DNA from 2 places in the Asaia sp. HumB genome. Region 2 is predicted to be linked to the other one. Evidence: predicted binding sites of a transcription regulator. Region 2 holds the regulator's gene; the other holds the start of a gene.
The links. The regulator LexA, encoded in region 2, represses DNA repair genes until DNA is damaged. The targets are predictions, from matches to a motif close to TGTTCTANNTANGTTC.
Positions count from the first base shown of each region.

Region 1: radA (DNA repair protein RadA) is a predicted target of LexA. The motif match lies at 8,279-8,294, and genes of this name have one in related genera.

Region 1 covers NZ_JARPML010000002.1:1,879,192-1,889,512, forward strand. Annotated here, with positions in the region: gene sdhC (succinate dehydrogenase, cytochrome b556 subunit) at 1-391, opposite strand, end outside; gene zapE (cell division protein ZapE) at 639-1,763, shown strand; gene P5689_RS09635 (Hint domain-containing protein) at 2,378-3,586, shown strand; gene P5689_RS09640 (M3 family metallopeptidase) at 3,698-5,821, opposite strand; gene P5689_RS09645 (YigZ family protein) at 5,905-6,534, opposite strand; gene radA (DNA repair protein RadA) at 6,845-8,227, opposite strand; gene P5689_RS09655 (ABC transporter ATP-binding protein) at 8,437-9,225, opposite strand; gene P5689_RS09660 (ABC transporter permease) at 9,222-10,007, opposite strand; gene P5689_RS09665 (DUF4097 family beta strand repeat-containing protein) at 10,230-10,321, opposite strand, start outside.
Region 2 covers NZ_JARPML010000002.1:2,871,243-2,881,563, reverse strand. Annotated here, with positions in the region: gene tpiA (triose-phosphate isomerase) at 1-507, shown strand, start outside; gene secG (preprotein translocase subunit SecG) at 542-898, shown strand; gene P5689_RS14075 (CTP synthase) at 990-2,621, shown strand; gene kdsA (3-deoxy-8-phosphooctulonate synthase) at 2,618-3,445, shown strand; gene P5689_RS14065 (OsmC family protein) at 3,435-3,908, shown strand; gene P5689_RS14060 (DUF3429 domain-containing protein) at 3,896-4,384, opposite strand; gene eno (phosphopyruvate hydratase) at 4,485-5,765, shown strand; gene P5689_RS14050 (septum formation initiator family protein) at 5,896-6,225, shown strand; gene rpmG (50S ribosomal protein L33) at 6,620-6,787, opposite strand; gene lexA (transcriptional repressor LexA) at 7,024-7,743, shown strand; gene P5689_RS14035 (hypothetical protein) at 8,704-9,228, opposite strand; gene pgsA (CDP-diacylglycerol--glycerol-3-phosphate 3-phosphatidyltransferase) at 9,349-9,954, opposite strand; gene uvrC (excinuclease ABC subunit UvrC) at 10,055-10,321, opposite strand, start outside.

The sequences.
Region 1 (10,321 bases), 990 kb from region 2:
CGGCCGTGGCAAAGACCGAACGCCGCCCGTCCTCGTCGATTTCCTTTTTCTCGAAGCGTGCGCCGCTATCCCAGATCAGATGGCGGATGCTGGCGACGAAATGGTATAGTGTGGCGACGCCCCAGCCGAGAAACACCAGCCGGCCCAGAGGATGCGTTGCCACGCGCTGGGCGCGTGCAAAGGCGCGTGGGCCCTGTGCTAGGGCAGCAAGCCACGCCACAGCCAGACCGGCACCGAGGGACGAGGCGACACCCGATATGCGATTGCCGATCGAGAGCGCCATGGAGAGGCGGAAACGATAGATATCCAGATGCGGCGACATGGGCCGTCTGATGGGCCGCCCCTCTGTGTCGGTGCCGTGATAGAACGCTTCACGTCCGTCGGAAGCCATGGCGATACCTCTGAATTCTGTGTTCGGGCTGGGCGATACATTACCCACATAGTCTCATTCAGATGGTTCGTCATGTGCATATTGATGTGAGAATCGGCACTGATTTTGTCTTGTATGTTACGGATTTGGCCCGTTTTTTCCGATATTGCGCCTCACCAATGCGTGACATTTCACAAGGGGCGCGTTCTGTTCGTTGGCGTGTTAGGAGGGGGGCACAAACCGGTAATGCGCGACAAGAGAGAGTTCGATGTCTGACGTGAGTTTCGCCCCGCTTTCCTCGACGACCAGCACGGTATTTGGCACATATCAACGTCTTGTCGATCAGAAGCAGATCGAGGCCGATGCCGCGCAGCGGGAAGCCGCACTTGCTCTGGACCGGCTCGCGCAGGCGCTCCTGGCGCGCGAAGGAGCAAAACCGGGGCTGTTCTCCCGTCTTGCCAGACGCAAGCCGGAGCCGATCCGAGGGCTTTATCTTGTCGGGCAGGTGGGGCGGGGTAAGACCATGCTCATGGATCTGTTCTGCCGCGAGGTCGGTCTCACCAAAAAGCGGCGTATCCATTTTCATGTGTTCATGCAGGAGGTGCTTCGCGCCCTGCACAAGGGGCAGAGCCGGGCCGAGCGCCGTGAGGACCCGGTGCACGAGCTGGCGGACCGGATTCATGAACAATATGAGCTGCTCTGCTTCGACGAATTCCAGATCAACGATATGTCCGACGCTGTGCTTGTCCTGCGTCTGCTCGACCGGGTCATGGCATTGGGGACCGTGGTTGTCGCGACATCCAACACAGCCCCTGTCGACCTGATGAAGCATCAGGTCCAGAACCGCGCGACCATGCGGCCCTATCTAGAGGCCTTTGCAGGCTGCATGACGGTAATGACGCTGGACTCTGCCCGCGATTATCGTCGGGGACGCGAGATCGATGCGCAGAGATGGCTTGTTCCGAATTCGGAAGAAAACCGTGCGCATCTGCGACAGCGCTTTGAAACCCTGACCGATACCCGCGCCGAACCCGGTTCTGTGGCCATTGGATCGCGTCAGATAAGCGTCCCAGCATGCAGTGGTGACGTGGCGTGGTTTACCTTCGAGGCCTTGTGCGGCGAGGCGCTTGGGCCAGCCGATTATCTGGCTATTGTGGGCAGATTTCGCACGCTTTTCATCGAGGGGATCCCCGCCCTTGTGCCGGATCAGTTTGATAAGGCGCGGCGTTTCATCACGCTGGTTGATGTCATGTATGAAAACCACACGGTATTATTTGCCAGTGCCGCCGCAGAGCCAGAGGCGCTGTACCAGACCGGTGAAAATGCAAAGGCGTTCGAGCGGACAGCTTCGCGCCTGGATGAAATGCGGTCGAGTGGGTGGGTAGGCGCGTAAGTCTCTCTATGCCCTGGTCTGATAGGGGGGGGCAGGGCATCCCGATCAGTTTGTTCTATCCCAACGGGATCACTGCTCTGGATCGTCCGCCCTGCGGGCGCATCCAGCTCAGGTCCGGTGCTGTTGATAGCCCGTGACCGATCGCAAGAAATCAAGCCGCTGCTATCGGAAGGGGAGATCATCCGATTTACCGCAGTAAAGCATGAGGTTTTCGAGCTTGGGGTGCCATGCCGTGTAGGGGGTGATGAGTAAAACAATCCGATAAATACAACATAACCGAAATTTTTGTAGAAGTCATGTTGGAATTATATTTATGATGCGATATATCGACTCATCATGATGCGGTAATCAGTAATAAAAAAGTGAAAGAGGCCCCCATGCAGATCTATAGGGAATTCTCTGATGATCTTCATACTAGTATTTTTGGCCCCACTTATTGGAACTACGTCTCGATTTATGCCGCCGTCTCCGATGATGCGCGTGTCGTTTTCGACGGGTGTGACGACTCAATTCCTGCGCCATCGACAGGGAGCGCCAACAATCCAACCTACCTCAGGGGAAAATTCGCGATATACATCGATCCGTCTGCATGTTTGAAGACAACAATAACGTTCATGCCGAATTATACTACGCTCATCCATTATCAGACGAATGATCAGACAAATGGCATTGATATCTATATAGATTATAATTACTTCGATATCCCGGTGGAATATCAGGGGCAGCCAATTGCTATCAGTAATCTGGCGAATTACATGGGGCCATATTCAGGCAAGGTGGAATTTGCGCCATGCTATCTTCCAGGCACCATGATCGAGACCCCAGACGGGGAGCGTGCCGTCGAATCGCTGCGTGCCGGAGACGAGATCATCGTCTATAGCGCTGACGAACGGTCAACGAGAACGATCACTTCGATCGGTTGCGGCCAGTCGAATGTCTGTGCGTCCGCTTTCGATGATTTGTCAGGATGGCCGGTACGTATACTCAAGGGAGCCTTGTCGGAGGGCGTTCCCTACAAGGATCTGCTCGTCACCTCGGAGCACTGTTTATACCTCAACGGGTGCTTCGTCCCTGTGAGAATGCTGGTCAATGGTCTCACCATTTTCTACGACAAGACCGTGGGTTGTTCTAATTACTACCATATCAGTATGGAGCCCCATGCCATCGTCCGCGCGAATGGCGCCCTGAGTGAGTCGCTTATCGGTAAGGGTCATAGTGCCTTGCTGCACGATCAGGCAGGTTCCGGATCACCCGTCCTCATGGGCGACTGGAACAGTGCGGCTGCCCCTCTGAATACAGAGCGCAGGTTTGTTGAGCCGCTTTACAGAGAACTGGAAGCACGAGCCAGCTTGATAACCGGTGAGAGGTCTCTGCCGCTTGCGCCGGTATGTGACGATCCGGGACTGTATCTTGTGACGGATGGAGGCAAATGCATTGAGGGACTGCGGGGAACGAATGGCGTCGTCCATTTTGCCGTTCCCCATGCGGTGCGCGCTGTTCATATCATGAGCCGGGCCAGTCGCCCCTGCGATGTCTATGGCCCCTTTGTCGACGATCGTCGTCTTCTGGGCGTGCTTGTGGGAGCCATCATGATGGAAAAGGGTGGTGTCTGTAGTCCGGTGCGCACGCATATCGAACAGAGCGATCTTGCGGGCTGGCAGCCCAGGGTTGCCAGGGATATGCGCTGGACCACAGGGGGTGCTTTGCTGCCACTCCCGGAACGGGAGCACGAGGGGCTTGCCAGACTCTCTATCGAGATCTGGCAGGCGGGCCCTTACCGGATGCCCGAAGCCATCTGCATGGATCTGAAGCAATCAGCCTGAAGTGATGCCTGCAGGCGAGGCTGCCTGTGTGTCGCACAGGCAGCCTTTTTTGTATTCAAACAGGATATAGTTCCAGGGGCCCAAACAGGAGGCCCGTGGAACGAGTATTTCTTACTTGCCGTCAGACACCAGGCCGCGATGGGCCAGCATGGGGCCGATTTCGGGGTCCTTGCCATAAAAGGCTTTGAACATCGGGCCGTAATCCATGGTGTGCCCCTTAGACAGGATCATGTCACGGAAGCGCTGGCCGTTTTCACGGGTCAGGCCGCCATGCGACTGGAACCACGAGAACACATCCTGATCGAGCATTTCGGTCCAGAGATAAGCGTAATATCCGGCCGAGTATCCATTGCCCCAGATATGCAGGAAGTAGCTCGAACGATAGCGCGGCGGAACGTTCGCGACGTCGAGGCCGGTCTCGTTGAGTGCCTTGGCTTCGAACTGATCCACATCCTGACGCGGCGCATCGGCCGAGAGACCGTGCCATGACATGTCGAGCTGCGCTGCGGCCACGATTTCACCCAGTGCATAGCCCTGATTGAAATGTGCGGCTTTCTTGATCTTGGCGACCAGCTCGGCCGGCATCGGGGCGCCGGTCTTGTAGTGGCGGGCATAATGGGCGAACACCTTCGGATCCATCGCCCAGTTCTCGTTGAACTGCGAGGGGAACTCGACGAAATCGCGCGCAACCGCCGTACCGGAAAGCGTGGGGTAGGTCTGGCTTGCAAACAGACCATGCAACGCATGACCGAATTCATGGAACATGGTCGTCACATCGTCTGACGTGATCAGCTCCGGCTGGCCGGGCGCCGCCTTGGTGAAGTTCGCCACGTTATAGATAACCGGACGCGTTTTCAGCAGGTCGCTCTGACCCACGAAATTCGACATCCAGGCGCCACCCGATTTGTTGTCGCGCTTGAAATAGTCGAAATACATCAGGCCAAGCGGCGAGCCGTCCTTGTCCTTGACTTCGAAGACTATGACATCGGGGTTATAGACCGGGATGTCCTTGCGGGGCTCGAAGGTAATTCCGTAAAGCTGGTTCGCTGCATAGAATACGCCATCTGTCAGCACGGTATGCAGCTCAAAATACGGCTTCACATCGTTCTGGTTGAGGTCGAATTTCTGTTTGCGGACGCGCTCGGCGTAGTAGTTCCAGTCCCACGGCTTGAGTGTGAAATTCTGATGGTCTTCACCGATGGCCTTTTGCAGCTCGGCAGCCTCACGATGCTGTTCGGCCGCCGTTGCCGGCACGAGCTGGTGGATGAAGCTGTTCACAGCTGCCGGCGTCTTGGCCATCTGATCATACAGCGTATAGGCAGCGTAATTGGGGTAGCCGAACCGGGCGGCCTTTTCGGCGCGCAGCTGGGCGATTTCTGCAATCGTCTGGCGGGTGTCGTTGGCGTCGCCCTTTTCCGCACGGGTCCAGCTCTGGTTGAACAGGGCTTCACGCGTGCTACGGTCGCTCAGAGAAGCGAGATCGGGCTGTTGCGTCGTGTTCTGCAGCGGCAGGACATACTTACCTGTCAGCTTGCGTCCTTCGGCGGCCTTCTGGGCAGAGGCAACGGCGCCGTCATCGAGCCCGGCGAGCGCCTCCTTCTTGTCCACAATCAGAGCGCCGGCCTTGGCGCTGGCAATCAGCTTCTGGTTATAGGCGGTTTCGAGTTTGGACAGCTGGGTATTGATGGCGCGCAGCTTCTGCTGGTCGGCATGATTCAGCTCAGCGCCCGAATGGACGAATTGCTGGTAGTAAACCTCCAGCAGCATCGCCTGCTCGGCGTTCAGGTTCAGCTTGGCGCGGTTGTCATAAAGGGTTTTGACGCGGTGGAAGAGCTTGGGATTGAGATAGATCTCATCCTGATGCTGGCTGAGCTTGGGCGCTTCCTTGCTGTCGATAGCGTCCATGGCGTCATCCTTGTCCGCCGAATAGACCCCGTAGAACACGCTCTGGGCGCGGTTCAGCAACTGGCCCGAACGCTCCATGGCGACAATGGTGTTGTCGAAGGTCGGCGCAGCCTTGTTGTTGGCAATCGCCTGCATTTCCTTCAGCTGGTCGGCCATGCCCTTTTCAAAGGCCGGCACGTAATCACTGTCCTTGATCTTGTCGAAGGGGGGTGCCTGATAGGGCAGCGGGCTTGCCTGAAACAGCGGGTTGGCAGGGGCAGCCAGCGCCGTGGAAGACAGAAGGGGGAGGGCAACAGCTGCCAGAGCCGCAGTGTGTCTGAAAACGGGCATGAACAAGGATCCTACGATCGTAACATGATATGTTACCGTAGGAAGGAAACGAAGAGGCGTCAAACCGCCTGCATGATGTTCCGCTAACGTACCGGATTATCCTGCTCACCGGGCAGGTCCTGTTCATCATCATTTAGCACGCGGACCGGGCCGCCGCGCAGCAGATCCTGCAGAACAGCCTGCACGGCTTCAGAGCGTGAGAGGGGAATGTCGAGTGAGAGCGTGGCCCCGGTCTCATCGAAACTGCAGCTCTCCTGAGTGGCCTCCCACTCCGCCAGTCTGGCTTGAATGATAGGCAGCAGGCTGAACGAGGCATGAAAGCCAAGACGTTGCATGGGCACGATCTCAACCGCCTCGCCCTGTTTCAGGCAGGAAGCCGCTGCCCCGCCATAGGCGCGCACGAGACCGCCAGCGCCCAGCTTGATGCCACCGAACCAGCGCACGACAATGACCGCCACCCGGTCGAATTCCTGTGAGTCGATGGCCTGCAGAATGGGGCGTCCCGCCGTGCCACCCGGCTCGCCATCATCGAAGCTGCGATACCGCCCCCCGATGCGCCATGCCCAGCAATTATGAGTGGCATCTGGCACACGCACGCGCTCGAAAAAAGCCAGTGCCTCGGCTTCATGGGCAATCGGCGCAGCATGGACACGAAACAGGCTCTTCTTGACCACAGTGTCCTGCTGCGTTTCAGCCACCAGTGTTCGGGTCATGCGTCCTAAATCCTGCCTCGCCCTTTTCGGGTTCTGAGTTGCGGTTCTTCTCCGGTCAGGAAGCAGGCCTGAACAGGTTTTGCAAGGGCGGTGGGAACAGGTGTGTCGCGGTCCTGCTCGGGCCACATGATCGCGGCTTTTCAAAAATCCCGTGCTTATGAGGTTGCCTCTGCCATAACGCCGACCCTGGCGCGGTGATTGCGCACGAGGCCTGAAAAGGAGCGGGTGCCCCGGTTACCGGGCAGTCTTTTGCACCTGTTCGGCACATCCTATGCGGACGCTCATTGCCCGACGGCTCAGGACGATGCGCTTACTCGTCAAGCGGCTGGAACAGCTCCACCAGATCGTTCAGATGACCGATTTCCTTCAGCGCCAATCCTTCGGGAGGCTTGGGGCGTGCGCCTCCGCTCGCCACACGCCGGGGGAGGATGGCCTGTGCGAAGCCAAGTTTCTGGGCTTCCTTGAGGCGAAGATCCGTTTGCGAGACCTGACGCACCTCACCGGACAGCCCGACCTCGCCGAAATAGGTTGAGCCCGCCGATGTCGGTACGCCCGTCGCGGCCGAGATCAATGCAGCTGCCACCGCCATATCGCAGGCTGGCTCACTGATCCGCAGGCCGCCCGCAATGTTGAGATGCACGTCCATTCCAGCCATCTTGAGGCCGCAGCGGGCTTCAAGAACAGCCAGAAGCATGTTGAGCCGTGCCGTTTCCCACCCGACTACCGCACGTCTGGCTGCGCCTTCACCGGCCTTGGGTGAGACGAGGGCCTGAATTTCCAGCAGGACGGGGCGTGTACCCTCCATGCCCGCAAAAACAGCCGATCCCGCAATATTGCCGCGTCGTTCTGCCAGAAACAGGGCCGAGGGGTTGGGGACTTCCGTTAGCCCTGTATCGGTCATGGCAAACACGCCAATCTCGTCTGTCGCACCAAAGCGGTTCTTGGCGGCACGAAGGATGCGGAACTGGTGACCGCGATCGCCTTCGAAATACATGACGGCATCGACCATGTGTTCAAGCACGCGCGGGCCTGCCAGCGCGCCTTCCTTGGTGACATGACCGACCAGAACGAGCGAGAACCCGACCGTCTTGGCCAGTCGGATCAGTTCGAAAGCGCAGGCGCGCACCTGAGCGACAGAGCCCGGCGCGCTCTCGATGGTCTCGAGCCACATGGTCTGGATCGAGTCGATAACTACCACATGATGAACGCGGTCCTGCTCCAGCGAGCCCGCAATTTCGGACACATTGATACTGGCCGCCAGATCGAGTGTCGGCGCATCGAGTTTCAGGCGGCGCGCGCGCAGGCGTATCTGGTCCACCGCTTCTTCGCCCGATACATACAGAACGCGCCGGCCTGCCTGCGCCAGGGCGCAGGTGGCCTGAAGCAGAAGCGTGGATTTGCCAATGCCCGGATCACCGCCCACCAGCACAACAGAGGCCGGAACGAGACCGCCGCCGAGCACGCGATCGAATTCGGCGATCGAAGTCTGGATGCGTGGCGGGGGAGTAAGATCGCCATCCAGATGCATGAGCGTGAGGCGACCGGCACGCTTGCGTGTTTCACGACTGGTGGGCTCGACGGCCTCTTCAACAATGGTGTTCCACTCGCCACAGGCATCGCAGCGACCCGACCATTTGCTGGTGACTGCCCCACAGGCCTGACATACGAAACGGGCTGTGGGACGCTTGGCCATGAGGAACATCTTCCGGTCTGGGGTTCAGATCGGAAGATAGGGCAGATGGGGAAACATAACAAGAACGCAGGGGAGGTTCTTCTTTTTCTGAGGAAAAAGAAGCAAAAAGACTTTTAGAATTTAGTCGGAGAAAAAGCGGGGGGTTTGATCCCCTCCACGGGAAAGAGTTTTTTGGTTCTTTTTTGCAAAAAAGAATGCCTCTTTGTCCTCTAACGCCGCAATTCCATCCCGATCGGCCCATCCTTGCGACCATGGGTAAACTGATCGACCATCGCGTTTCCGCTGTTCATCAGTTCTGACGCCAGCCCCTGCCAGACCAGTTTGCCATGATAGAGCATGGCCGCCCGGTCGCCGATACGCTGCGCCGAGGCCATGTCATGGGTGATGGCGACAGCGGTTGAGCCAAGGCGTTTGACACAATCCACGATCAGCCCGTCAATCACAGCCCCCATGATGGGGTCGAGGCCCGTTGTCGGCTCGTCGAAGAACAGGATGTTGGGTGTGCCTGCAATGGCGCGGGCAAGCCCCACGCGCTTTTGCATACCGCCCGACAGCTCGGAGGGCGCGAGTGCCCCGACTGAGGGATCGAGCCCGACCTGCTTGAGAATATCACCGGCCTGGGCACGGGCTTGTGCCGCACTCAATCGGTGAGCCTTGCCGCGGCCCTTGGCGCGCAGGCCGAACACGATGTTATCGGCCACGCTCATGCTGTCGAACAGGGCAGCATTCTGGAACAGCATGCCAATCTGTTCGACAAGGGCATCGCGTCGTGCGGGGGAAGCGGTAAGTACATTTTCGCCGTCGATCTCGATCGTGCCGGAATCCGGGGTGATCAGACCGAGGATGCAGCGCAGAAGCACCGATTTGCCACTGCCTGAACCACCGATGATAACCATTGACGTTCCGGCTTCGACATCGAGGTCGATGCCATCCAGTACGGTTTTGGATCCGAAAGATTTGGTCAGGCCGCGAATGCGGATCTTGGGCAGGGCGCTCATTGGGCGAAGAACAGATCCGTCAGGAGGTAATCGAAAGCGAGAAGCAGGATCGAGGCAGCAACGACCGCAGCCGTGGTGGCCGAACCCACACCCTCGGCGCCGCCACGGCTGGTATAGCCATGATAGCAGCCCATCAGGCTGATGATGAACCCGAACACGGCCGCCTTGGAAAGACCGACCAGCACGTCCAGCGGCTTGAGCGCGTTGAACGTGGCAATGATGTAGTTCTGCGGGTCAAAGCCGAGCTTGGAAACCGAAACGGTAAAGCCGCCGAGCACGCCCAGAATATCGGCAATAAGCACCAGAAAGGGCAGGGCCAGCGTACCAGCCAGAAGGCGCGGCGTAACCAGATACTTCATCGGGTCGGTCGAAAGGGTGCGCAGTGCGTCGATCTGGTCGGTCACGCGCATGGTGCCGATCTCGGCTGACATGGCTGCGCCGACGCGGCCCGCCACCATCAGACCGGCCAGAACCGGGCCAAGTTCACGCACCACGGCCAGAACGACGATGCCTGCAATGGCGCTCTGCACATGGTACTGGGCGAAGCCTGCATAGGACTGAAGCGCGATCACGCCGCCGGAGAAAATCGCGGTCAGCGCCACGACTGGCAGCGAATAGAAGGCGATTTCAATCAGGCTGTTGAAGAACACGCCCCAGTAGAAGGGCGGTCGCAGCAGATGCGACAGGCCTGCCAGGGCAAAAAGCGCCAGAGCACCAGCCTTGCGCACGATGCCGAGAAAGGCACGCCCGATGGCCGCAACGGGATCGAGTAGGAAATTCACGGTCAGCAGCTGCCATCAGGGAAGGTCATGCTTCAAGCCCTAGCCTGCCTGACGCGCTACGTCAAAGCCCTCTGTGACGCGAGGATGCACCCCGATCGTCTGCCTTTCCGCACATGGCACCTGTGACAAACCGGATCGGGATGACGGGGTGTGAGAGGGCTGAATTCTGTCAGCCCACACAGGTGCTTCCGGTCCGCAGGGCATGTGTGTCAGATGGGGCGGTCAGGCTCCGTTCTGACGCCGGTCCAGATCGCGGAACTGGGTATGCAGGTGGAAGTCGCGCGAGGTGACGCAGGTCTCGACGGCCCCCACAC
Region 2 (10,321 bases):
ATGCTGACAGATCTCGGCGTCAGACACGTGCTGCTTGGTCATTCCGAGCGACGAGAACATCATCATGAGGACAACGCCCTCATCCGACGCAAGGCCGTGACCGCACAGAAATTCGCTCTCTGCCCGGTCATCTGCGTGGGAGAGAGCGCAAGCCAGAAACGCGATGGACAGGCCGAGGCCTGGCTCACACGCCAGATCGTGGAATGTCTGCCCAGAACGTTCCAGGGCATCGTGGCTTATGAGCCGATCTGGGCCATAGGCACGGGCAAGGCGGCAACCGAACAGGATATCGAATCACGCATGACGCTGATTCATGAGGTGCTACACCGCCATCTGGAAACGGATGACAAATCACCACGGGTCCTGTATGGCGGCTCAGTCAAGCCCGAAGATGCCGCGTCCATCCTCGCTGTTTCCGGCGTGGGGGGCGTGCTCGTCGGCGGGGCCAGCCTGTCTGCCGAATCCTTTCTCGGCATCGCGAAGGCAGGTCTCTCGTCGGCGTCCTGACGGCATATATATTGCGTTTACATGAAAGCCGGACATGACCACGCTGCTGCTCGTTCTCAATTTCCTTGTGACTATCGCCCTGATCGGCGTGATCCTTATCCAGCGTAGCGAGGGCGGTGGTCTTGGCATTGGCAGCAGCCAGGGCATGGGATCGTTCATGACGGGACGCGGCACGGCCAATCTGCTTACGCGCACCACATCAGTGCTCGCAGGTGTTTTTATGGTGCTGTGCCTTTTGCTCGCGGTACTGAACCGCGGCGCCTCGACAAACGCAGGCAGTGACATTCTGGCGCAGCCCCCTGCCCCGACGGCACCTGCCGCACCGGCCACCAGCACGACCACCCAGACGCCCGCCACAACACCTGCTCCGGCGGCTCCTGCGAAGCAGTAACGCAACAGAACGAAAAATTTCTTCCGCCCGGGTCCTCGGGCGGCATTCTTCTCGTTCCCTCGGAACACGATCCGGTGTAGGAGAGCCTTCCATGACTCGGTTCGTATTCATCACCGGTGGCGTGGTTTCCTCTCTCGGCAAGGGCATCGCTTCTGCGGCTCTTGCGGCTCTCCTCCAGGCGCGCGGCTACAAGGTCCGCATGCGCAAGCTCGACCCCTATCTCAATGTGGATCCGGGGACCATGAGCCCCTATCAGCATGGCGAAGTGTTCGTAACCGATGACGGGGCCGAGACCGATCTCGACCTCGGCCATTACGAGCGTTTCACCGGGGTTCATGCCCGAAAGGCCGATAACGCCACGACGGGACGCATCTACTCTGAAGTGATTGCCCGTGAACGACGTGGCGATTATCTCGGCGCGACCGTGCAGGTCATTCCCCATATCACAGACGCCATCAAGGAAGCCGTCGTGGCTGGCACCGATGGCTATGATTTCGTGCTGGTCGAAATCGGCGGCACTGTGGGCGATATCGAAAGCCTGCCGTTCCTCGAATCGATCCGTCAGCTGCGCAACGATCTGGGCCCGGCGCACACCATGTGCGTGCATCTCACCCTCCTGCCCTACATCCCCGCAGCCGGTGAACTGAAAACGAAGCCGACCCAGCATTCGGTCAAGGAACTGCAGAATGTCGGCATTCAGCCGCAGATGCTCATCTGCCGTTCGGACCGCGCGATCCCGACCAATGAACGTCGCAAGATCGCCAGCTTCTGTAATGTGCGTCCCGAGGCCGTGATTGCCGCGCTGGACGTCGACACCATCTATGCCTGCCCGATTTCCTACCACAAGGAAGGCATGGACAATGAGGTGCTGCGCTATTTCGGCCTGCCTGTGGATGGCGAGCCCGATCTGAGCCGCTGGACCAAAATTGTCGAAACGCTGCGTCATCCCGATGGCGAGGTCCGTATCGCCGTGGTTGGCAAGTACACTGCGCTTCTCGACAGCTACAAATCGCTCATCGAAGCACTCCTGCATGGTGGCATTGCCAACAGCGTCAAGGTCCGCCTCGAATGGGTCGAATCCGAGACGTTCGAAAAGAATCCCGAATCGATCGCAGCGCTCGGTCGGGTCGACGGCATTCTTGTGCCGGGCGGATTTGGCGAGCGTGGCTCCGAAGGCAAGATCGAGGCTGTGCGCTATGCCCGTGAAAACGGCGTGCCCTTCCTTGGTATCTGCTTCGGTATGCAGATGGCCGTTATCGAGTGCGCCCGCTCCCTAGCTGGTCTCGACAAAGCCTCTTCCACGGAGTTCGGCCCGACCGATGAGCCGCTGGTTGGTCTCATGACCGAATGGGCACGTGGCAACGAGATGCTGCGCCGCCGTGAGCATGGCGAAATGGGTGGCACGATGCGCCTTGGCGCCTACCCGGCCAAGCTCAAGCCCGGTTCACGCGCTGCCGAGATCTATGGCACGACCGAAGTGCGTGAACGGCATCGTCACCGCTACGAGGTGAACGTGCACTATCGTCAGCAGCTCGAAGCCACTGGCCTCGTATTCTCGGGTATGTCACCCGATGATGTTCTGCCGGAAGTGGTCGAATATCCGGATCACCCGTGGTTCGTGGGCGTGCAGTATCACCCGGAATACATGTCCAAGCCTTTCGCTCCGCATCCGCTCTTCGCCGGCTTCATCGAGGCTGCCGTCAAGAAGGCTCGCCTCGCATGAATGATATCACCCTTGGTTCGCTCACCATTGGCAACAAGCAGCCCTTCACGCTGATTGCAGGCCCCTGCCAGATCGAATCCCGCGCTCATGCACGCGACATGGCGGCCGGTCTTGCCGAGATCTGTGGCGATCTTGGCATCGGCTGGATCTACAAGAGCTCGTTCGACAAGGCTAACCGGACTTCTCTCAAGGCGCAAAGAGGGATCGGCCTTGCCGAAGGGCTCGATATTCTGGCGGGTATCCGTGAGGAATTCGGCTGTCCGGTACTGACCGACGTGCATGGCGCGGAACAGTGCAAGCCTGCTGCCGAAGCTGTCGATGTGCTGCAGATCCCTGCCTTTCTGTGCCGTCAGACCGATCTGCTGCTTGCGGCTGGCGAGACCGGTCGGGCCATCAATGTCAAGAAAGGGCAGTTTCTCGCCCCCTGGGACATGGCCAACGTTGCTGCCAAGATCGCGTCGACTGGCAATGAGAAGATCATGCTATGCGATCGCGGCACGAGCTTTGGCTATAATACGCTGGTAAGCGACATGCGCGGCCTGCCGATCATGGCCTCGACCGGCTATCCGGTTGTTTTCGATGCCACCCACTCTGTTCAGCAGCCGGGCGGCCTTGGCGGTGCATCAGGTGGGCAACGTGAATTCGTGCCTCCCCTCGCCCGCGCCGCCGTGGCTATCGGTGTTGCCGCCGTGTTTATCGAAACGCATGAGAACCCCGACCAGGCGCCAAGCGACGGCCCAAACATGGTGCCGCTTTCCGAGATGCGCGAACTCCTGAAAACGCTTCAGGCTTTCGACAGGCTTGCTAAGTCCAATGGGTTCTAAGCGACACGTCTATTCGGTTCAGACCGAATGGACCGGCAATCACGGGCTCGGCACGCGCTCATGGCATGTCTACAGCCGCAACCATGACATTGCGGCGGAAGGCAAACCCGTGATTCACGGCTCGGCGGATCCCAGCTTTCATGGTGATCCGACGGGCTGGAATCCCGGTGAACTGCTCCTCGCCTCGCTGAGTGCCTGCCACAAGCTCTGGTATCTCGGTCTTGCTGCAGGTGCCGGCCTTGTCGTGACGGCCTATCGCGACGCCGCCGAAGCCGTGATGATGGAGAACCCGCAAGGGGATGGTGAATTCGAAAGCGCTGTTCTGCGCCCCGTCATCACCCTAGCGAGCGGAAGCTCGGTCGAGCAGGCACAAAGCCTGCACGATCAGGCTCATGCCCATTGCTTCATTGCCCGCTCGGTAAATTTCCCCGTGATCTGCGAGCCTGTCTTTCAGATCGTGTAAGGCTGGAGCGGTGCGCTGAGGCAGGCGGCCAGACAAAGCACCACGACAGCCGTCAGCAGGGCGCGGAACGGGAAGTATCCAGGAGGCAGGGCGCCCTTGCGATAGGCAGCACGCTCGGCCATCAAGACAAGAACAAAGCCGATCATTTCCATCAAGATACCGCCGCGCGGTGCCCAGACGACGCCTGCATAGATGGCGATCCAGCTCCAGAGCGACGGCATGACGCCGAGGAACAGCCTTCGTCGGTTGATCGCTCCCATGCCCTGTGCTGGCATGATGGCGGGCTGCTCAAGGGCCAGCCCCCAGTGAACCGCCCCTAGGAACGACAGGATACAACCGCCATAGGCCAGCATCGCCACGCCAATATGGGTGACTGGCCCCAGACTACCCCAGAACAAGGCCGCCATGGCGAGGGCGATGAATGGCACCAGACCGGCGATACCAAGGAAAATGACGAGCGGTGACAGGGGTCTCACAGAATATCCATCCTCATTTCACATAACGCCAGTTGACAGCGCCGGTGTCTCGACGCCTTGTGATGCCCGAAGTTCGAACGTTCAAACAGGGAGCCCCCAAATGAGCGCCATTATTGATATCATTGCTCGCGAGATTCTGGATAGCCGTGGCAATCCGACTGTCGAAGTCGAGGTTGAACTGTCCTCCGGTGCCAAGGGCCGCGCTGCCGTCCCGTCCGGTGCCTCCACAGGTGCCCATGAGGCCGTCGAGCTGCGTGACGGCGACAAGTCGCGTTTTGGTGGCAAGGGCGTTCTCAAGGCTGCGGCCTTCGCTGAAGGCGAGATCCTTGACGCCCTGCAGGGTGCCGAATCGTCCGATCAGATCGCCATCGACGAAGCCATGATCGAGCTGGACGGCACGCCAAACAAGGCGCGTCTGGGTGCCAACTCGATCCTTGCCGTCTCGCTGGCGACCGCCAAGGCGACCGCGCTTGAGCTGGATATCCCGCTTTATCGCTATGTCGGTGGCGTTTTCGCGCACACCCTGCCCGTGCCGATGATGAACATCGTCAATGGTGGCCAGCATGCCGATAACCCCATCGATATCCAGGAATTCATGATCCAGCCGGTCGGCGCACCGACGATCATGGACGCTGTGCGTATGGGATCGGAAATCTTCGCGCACCTGAAGAAGAACCTGCATGCAGCGGGTCACAACACCAATGTTGGTGACGAAGGCGGCTTTGCTCCGGGTCTGAAGTCGGCAGACGAAGCGCTTGGCTTCATCTCGAAGTCGGTCGAAGGTGCTGGTTACCGCCTCGGTGAAGACGTAACCTTCGCGCTCGATTGTGCCGCCACCGAATTCTATCGCGATGGCCGCTACAAGATGGACGGCGAAGGCCGCGATCTCGACTCTTCGGGCATGATCGACTACCTGGCCGATCTCGCTGCACGCTATCCGATCGTTTCGATCGAAGACGGCCTTGCAGAAGACGACTGGGAAGGCTGGGCAGAGCTGACAGCAAAGCTTGGCCACAAGCTGCAGCTCGTCGGGGACGATCTGTTCGTGACCAACACCGAGCGTCTGGTGCGTGGCATCGAGAGCAACACAGCCAACGCGCTGCTGGTGAAGGTCAACCAGATCGGCACGCTGACCGAAACGCTCCGCGCCATGGAAACCGCACATCGCGCCGGCTACAAGTGCGTCATGAGCCATCGCTCGGGTGAGACCGAAGATTCGATCATCGCTGATCTCGCCGTGGCGACCAATTGCGGTCAGATCAAGACGGGCTCGCTGTCACGCTCGGATCGTACGGCAAAGTACAATCAGCTGATCCGCATTGAAAACGAGCTGGCAACCGCCGCCCGTTACGCAGGCCGCTCAATCCTCCCGCGCGCCTGAGCCTTTTTGCACTACGTAAGCATGGGGGAGAGAGTCATTCTCTCCCTCATTGCGTTTACTTGATTGTCAGCGATCGTAAGCTGAGGTTAGTCTAGCTCAGGCTGGTTGTTACTGGATTGATGGAGTTCCCGTGCAGATCGTTCGTGCTATCCGTCGTTTTGTACGTGCCGTTGTCCCTCCGGCTCTGTTTCTCGGTCTCACAGCCTATTTCGGCTGGAACGCGCTTCAGGGCGACCACGGAATCAAGGCCTATCACCAGCAGCTCAAACTGATGGATCAGGCGCTTCAGGCCCAGAAAGATGCGGATGCTGAACAAGCCGTCTGGAAGCGTCGTATCGGCAGCCTGAACGAGCGCGCCCTGGACGCCGATATGCTGGATGAGCGCTCACGCGCCATGCTGAATCTGGCCCGTAATGGCGATACGGTCATTCCGTATGGCCCGCACGAAAAGCTCTACTGAAAACTCCCAGAGACGGGTTTCTCCCGCCGGATCTTTCGTGACTACACGCCGAACAGCGCGGGTTCTGTAACGCTCGCGCCCTCGGGACGAAGTGGCGATACATCTCGGCTCAACCAGCGCCCACGTGCCTGAGTTCAACACGACGGCCTTACCGAACGGCCTGCATGCACTTCTACCGTATCGTTGCCGAAATATGCATCGGCAACCTTGCTCGTAAAAGGGTGCTCTCCAACTTCTCCTTCAAGCTGACGGCCATCAAGCCGGACCAGGCGTCGACTGGGTGAGTCACGGCCCCGCATGAAGTCTGCACCGCCCCTCTCCCCGATCGACAGCGAGCAGGCACAAAAAAAGCGGCCCGAAGGCCGCTTTTCTTTTCCGTCAGCGTCAGCCGATCTTACTTGATCTTGGCTTCGCGGAACGCAACATGCTTGCGGACGACGGGGTCGTACTTGCGCACTTCCATCTTGCCGGTCGCCGAGCGGGCGTTCTTCTTGGTGACGTAGAAATATCCGGTATCCGCGGTCGAAACGAGACGGATCTGGATGACGTTGGTCTTGGCCATTGGGTCCTCGCAAACTGATCTGTCGCTGCGCGCGACATGAACGGCAGCGTTTTCAAGCTGGGCGCATAAATGCTTCTATTACGCCTGCGGGTCAAGTGTTTCCGCTCGAACGGTGGATAATTTTTGATGTTCCGGGGAAAAAATCTTGAAGAGATCGAACCAAGAACTTAATAAGAACATTGTGATTCCGGGCAGTTACGGTCGAGTACCGCCCCCGCCACGGAGAGAGGGACCCCATGCTGACACGCAAGCAACACCAGCTCCTGCTTTATATCGACGGCTATCTCAAGCGGACAGGATTTTCGCCTTCTTTTGACGAAATGAAGGAGGCGCTGGAACTGCGATCCAAATCCGGTATTCATCGGCTGATTTCAGCGCTTGAAGAGCGTGGATTCCTGCGGCGCCATCATCACCGGGCCCGTGCACTTGAAATACTGCGCCTACCGGTCACTGAGGCGCAGCCTGCGACGGCCGTGACGAGTGATACTCCCGTAGAAGCTGGCCCCTTTCCCCGCCTTGCGCATAGCCAGGCCAAGCCGCTGGCCTCGAGCTCGGTTGACTCGCAGAGTTCTGTCGTGGGTGTGCCGCTCTATGGCCGTATCGCCGCCGGCTTGCCAATCGAGGCATTCCGCGATCAGGGAGAGCAGATTGATATCCCCGCGGCGCAACTCACTAACGGGCAGCATTACGCCCTGCATGTGTCAGGTGATTCGATGATCGAGGCTGGCATCCTCGACGGTGATATCGTCATCATTCGCCAGGCCGAAACGGCGGAGAACGGCAAGATCGTTGTGGCGCTGGTGGATAGTCAGGAGGTGACACTCAAACGCCTGCGCCAGAAGGGCCAGTCGATTGCTCTGGAGCCTGCCAATTCCGCCTATGAGACGCAGATATTCCCGCAAAGCCGTGTCCGCATCCAGGGCGTACTGATCGGGCTTTACCGTCAGTACAACTGACCGTTCTCATAACCGCCCGGCCCCTTAGCGATGTCTGCCTTCCGACCCTGACAAGAAAGGGCTTCGGTCCAGGATAAGTGTACATCGCTCCAGACTTCGAACAGAGATATGGCGGGTAATCATGAAGTCTTGCGGGCTCAGGAGGCGTGCATTTGCTGAAGGGCCAGGGTCGCGTCAGGCCTCGTGGGGCAACGCGGGGCGCGCACCGGTGTCGGGGTGGAAGAACTTCGATGCAGAGATCTCTGCCCTCCTGCTGAAGTAAAGCTTTGAGCGTGGCCAGGTGCGCGGAAACTAAGCAGGATATGGCGGCAAGGCCTCTCGCAATAACGTAGGTGCGGCAACTTAACGGGTTCGTCGCAATCTTTCGCTGCGCCATGGAGCGCTTTGTTAGCACCAAGCGCCAGCGCAGCCTTTCGCCACAGTGGATGAAGTTCAGTGTGTCACCGTCAGGCGGAGGCGTACTTCTTTTGATAGTCAGTAGCCTTAGCCCATCAGGGTCCGAGTATTTTACCAGACGTTACCCAGCAAAAAAAACAACGTCTCACCCATCTATTCCGCCGAATTACTTCTGATCGCAGGAAGGGACTCTCGCGAGGAGCTTCCGAGCTTATTGGGCCGAACCATCCGTCTGGCACCCCTACCGCATGCCGCCGCGAAGACTCGGCCCTTCCCAGCATCATGGCCAACCCGAAGTAATACTGAATGGAGAGGCAATTTCTGATCTTTGCGAGTGGTCCGATGTCGCCGTATCGCCCTGTGATTGACGCAGCAGGTTTATGGCCCGCCCCAGTCGTTGAGGTGTCTGATCACTCTCTGAGCCGCGCTGAACTATGCCGGGCGTTCGCAATTGTTGCCGACCGGGGCGCACTCTACAGGCCATAACTCCAGTATGTGGCAACCCTCACTCGACCTGCCCTGTTTCTTACCTGGAGATCACCCAGGGTCAGGCCGATTGTCCGGTCAGTGAGCCGCCTTATCCTTAGTGACGCGCACAGAGCCATCCGGCGATATTAGCGTGCTTGTTCCGTCACCATTCGGGATCACGATGGTGCCGCTATGGCTCGGAGCAAGATATTTGTGAGCATTATCCTCAACCGAGGAAGAGAGCGACGGGCGAGACGCAGAGCGAACGCCATTCACGACGCCATCATGTTCACCCATCTCGATGGTGCCTCCGTCACCGAGCTGGATGCTGCTCCCATTACTCGCACCATGGCTTTTCGTCATGGAGCCGAAGTAGCTGTTGGTGTCTGCCAGAGCATCCCGCAGGCCGTTAGGCGAGGCCTCGACGTCGCGCAAGGTAGGCAAGGGTTGCGGAGCACCGGGCCAGACATTTCCGTTTTCGGGCAGTAGCGGCATCGCCATGTAGGCGTGCCCGCGCACCTTCTCCATATTCTCCGAAATGCCCTCCGGCATGTTTGGATTGGCACCCGGCAAGGTGGCCGTGTCATGGAGGGATTTCCCGAGACCGGAACAGCCACTCAACAAAACTGGGATCGCTAAAAGAGCGGCCTTTCTCATCATCTACTCCAGGGATGTCTTTGCGCCCCTTTTAAGACGCCCCTGACGACAATGCCAGATACAGAACATGTATAGCGCACAATACTAGTGCGTGAGTTTGGCTGAAGAACCGTTTGTGCCGGTTCCAAGCATTTTTGCGAGACCGGTTACCAGATAGCCCCACCCACTCATCACCGTCGGTACCACCGAAACCCAGAGCATCACTGCACCAAGATGAGTAAAGGAAATCGCACCGAGCCCGATCTGTCGAGGCATGACGTCCCCAGCCAGCAGGCAGCCGATCGCGACCATCTGGATGCCTGTTTTCCACTTCGCGAGGCGGGTCGAAGGGAGTGTTGCGCGCTGACTGGCCATGAATTCGCGCAGACCACTTACCATGATCTCCCGCACTAGAATGATAATCGCTGCAAACAAGGCACCGTCCACCAGCCTGCCATACCCCGCCAGAGCGAGCAGCAGGGCCCCCACGAGCAGCTTGTCCGCAATCGGGTCCATCATGCGACCCAGTTCCGACCCCTGTTTCCAGCGACGCGCCAGCATCCCGTCCAAGTAGTCGGTGATGCAAGCCGCGATATACAGCACGCAGGCAATCCCGTCCGTCCAAGCATTATTGAACGCAATCAGGGCGATCAGCACCGGGATCGACGCGATACGCAGCAGGGTCAGGATATTGGGCAGATCTGTCAGCATGAATCTTTCCCGGAGCTGCCTTCAAGTCAGAAAACACATGGAGATGAAATTACGCACCATGATAGGACGCTCATGGTGGTTCTTCATAGCTTCTCGCGCATCATTGCGGGTGAAAAAACTCGTAAATCGTGCGGGCAGTCTCTGAATTGATTCCCGATACCGACACGAGCTCTTCCAGACTGGCGCTACGGACGCCACGCACCGAGCCGAACCGCGTCAGAAGGGCGCGTTTGCGCACGGCACCAACACCCGGCACGCTATCGAGCTCCGACACCTTGATGGCCTTGCTACGCCCTGCCCTGTGCGTTGTGATGGCGAAGCGGTGCGCTTCATCCCGCAGGCGCTGAAGGTAGTAAAGAACCGGATC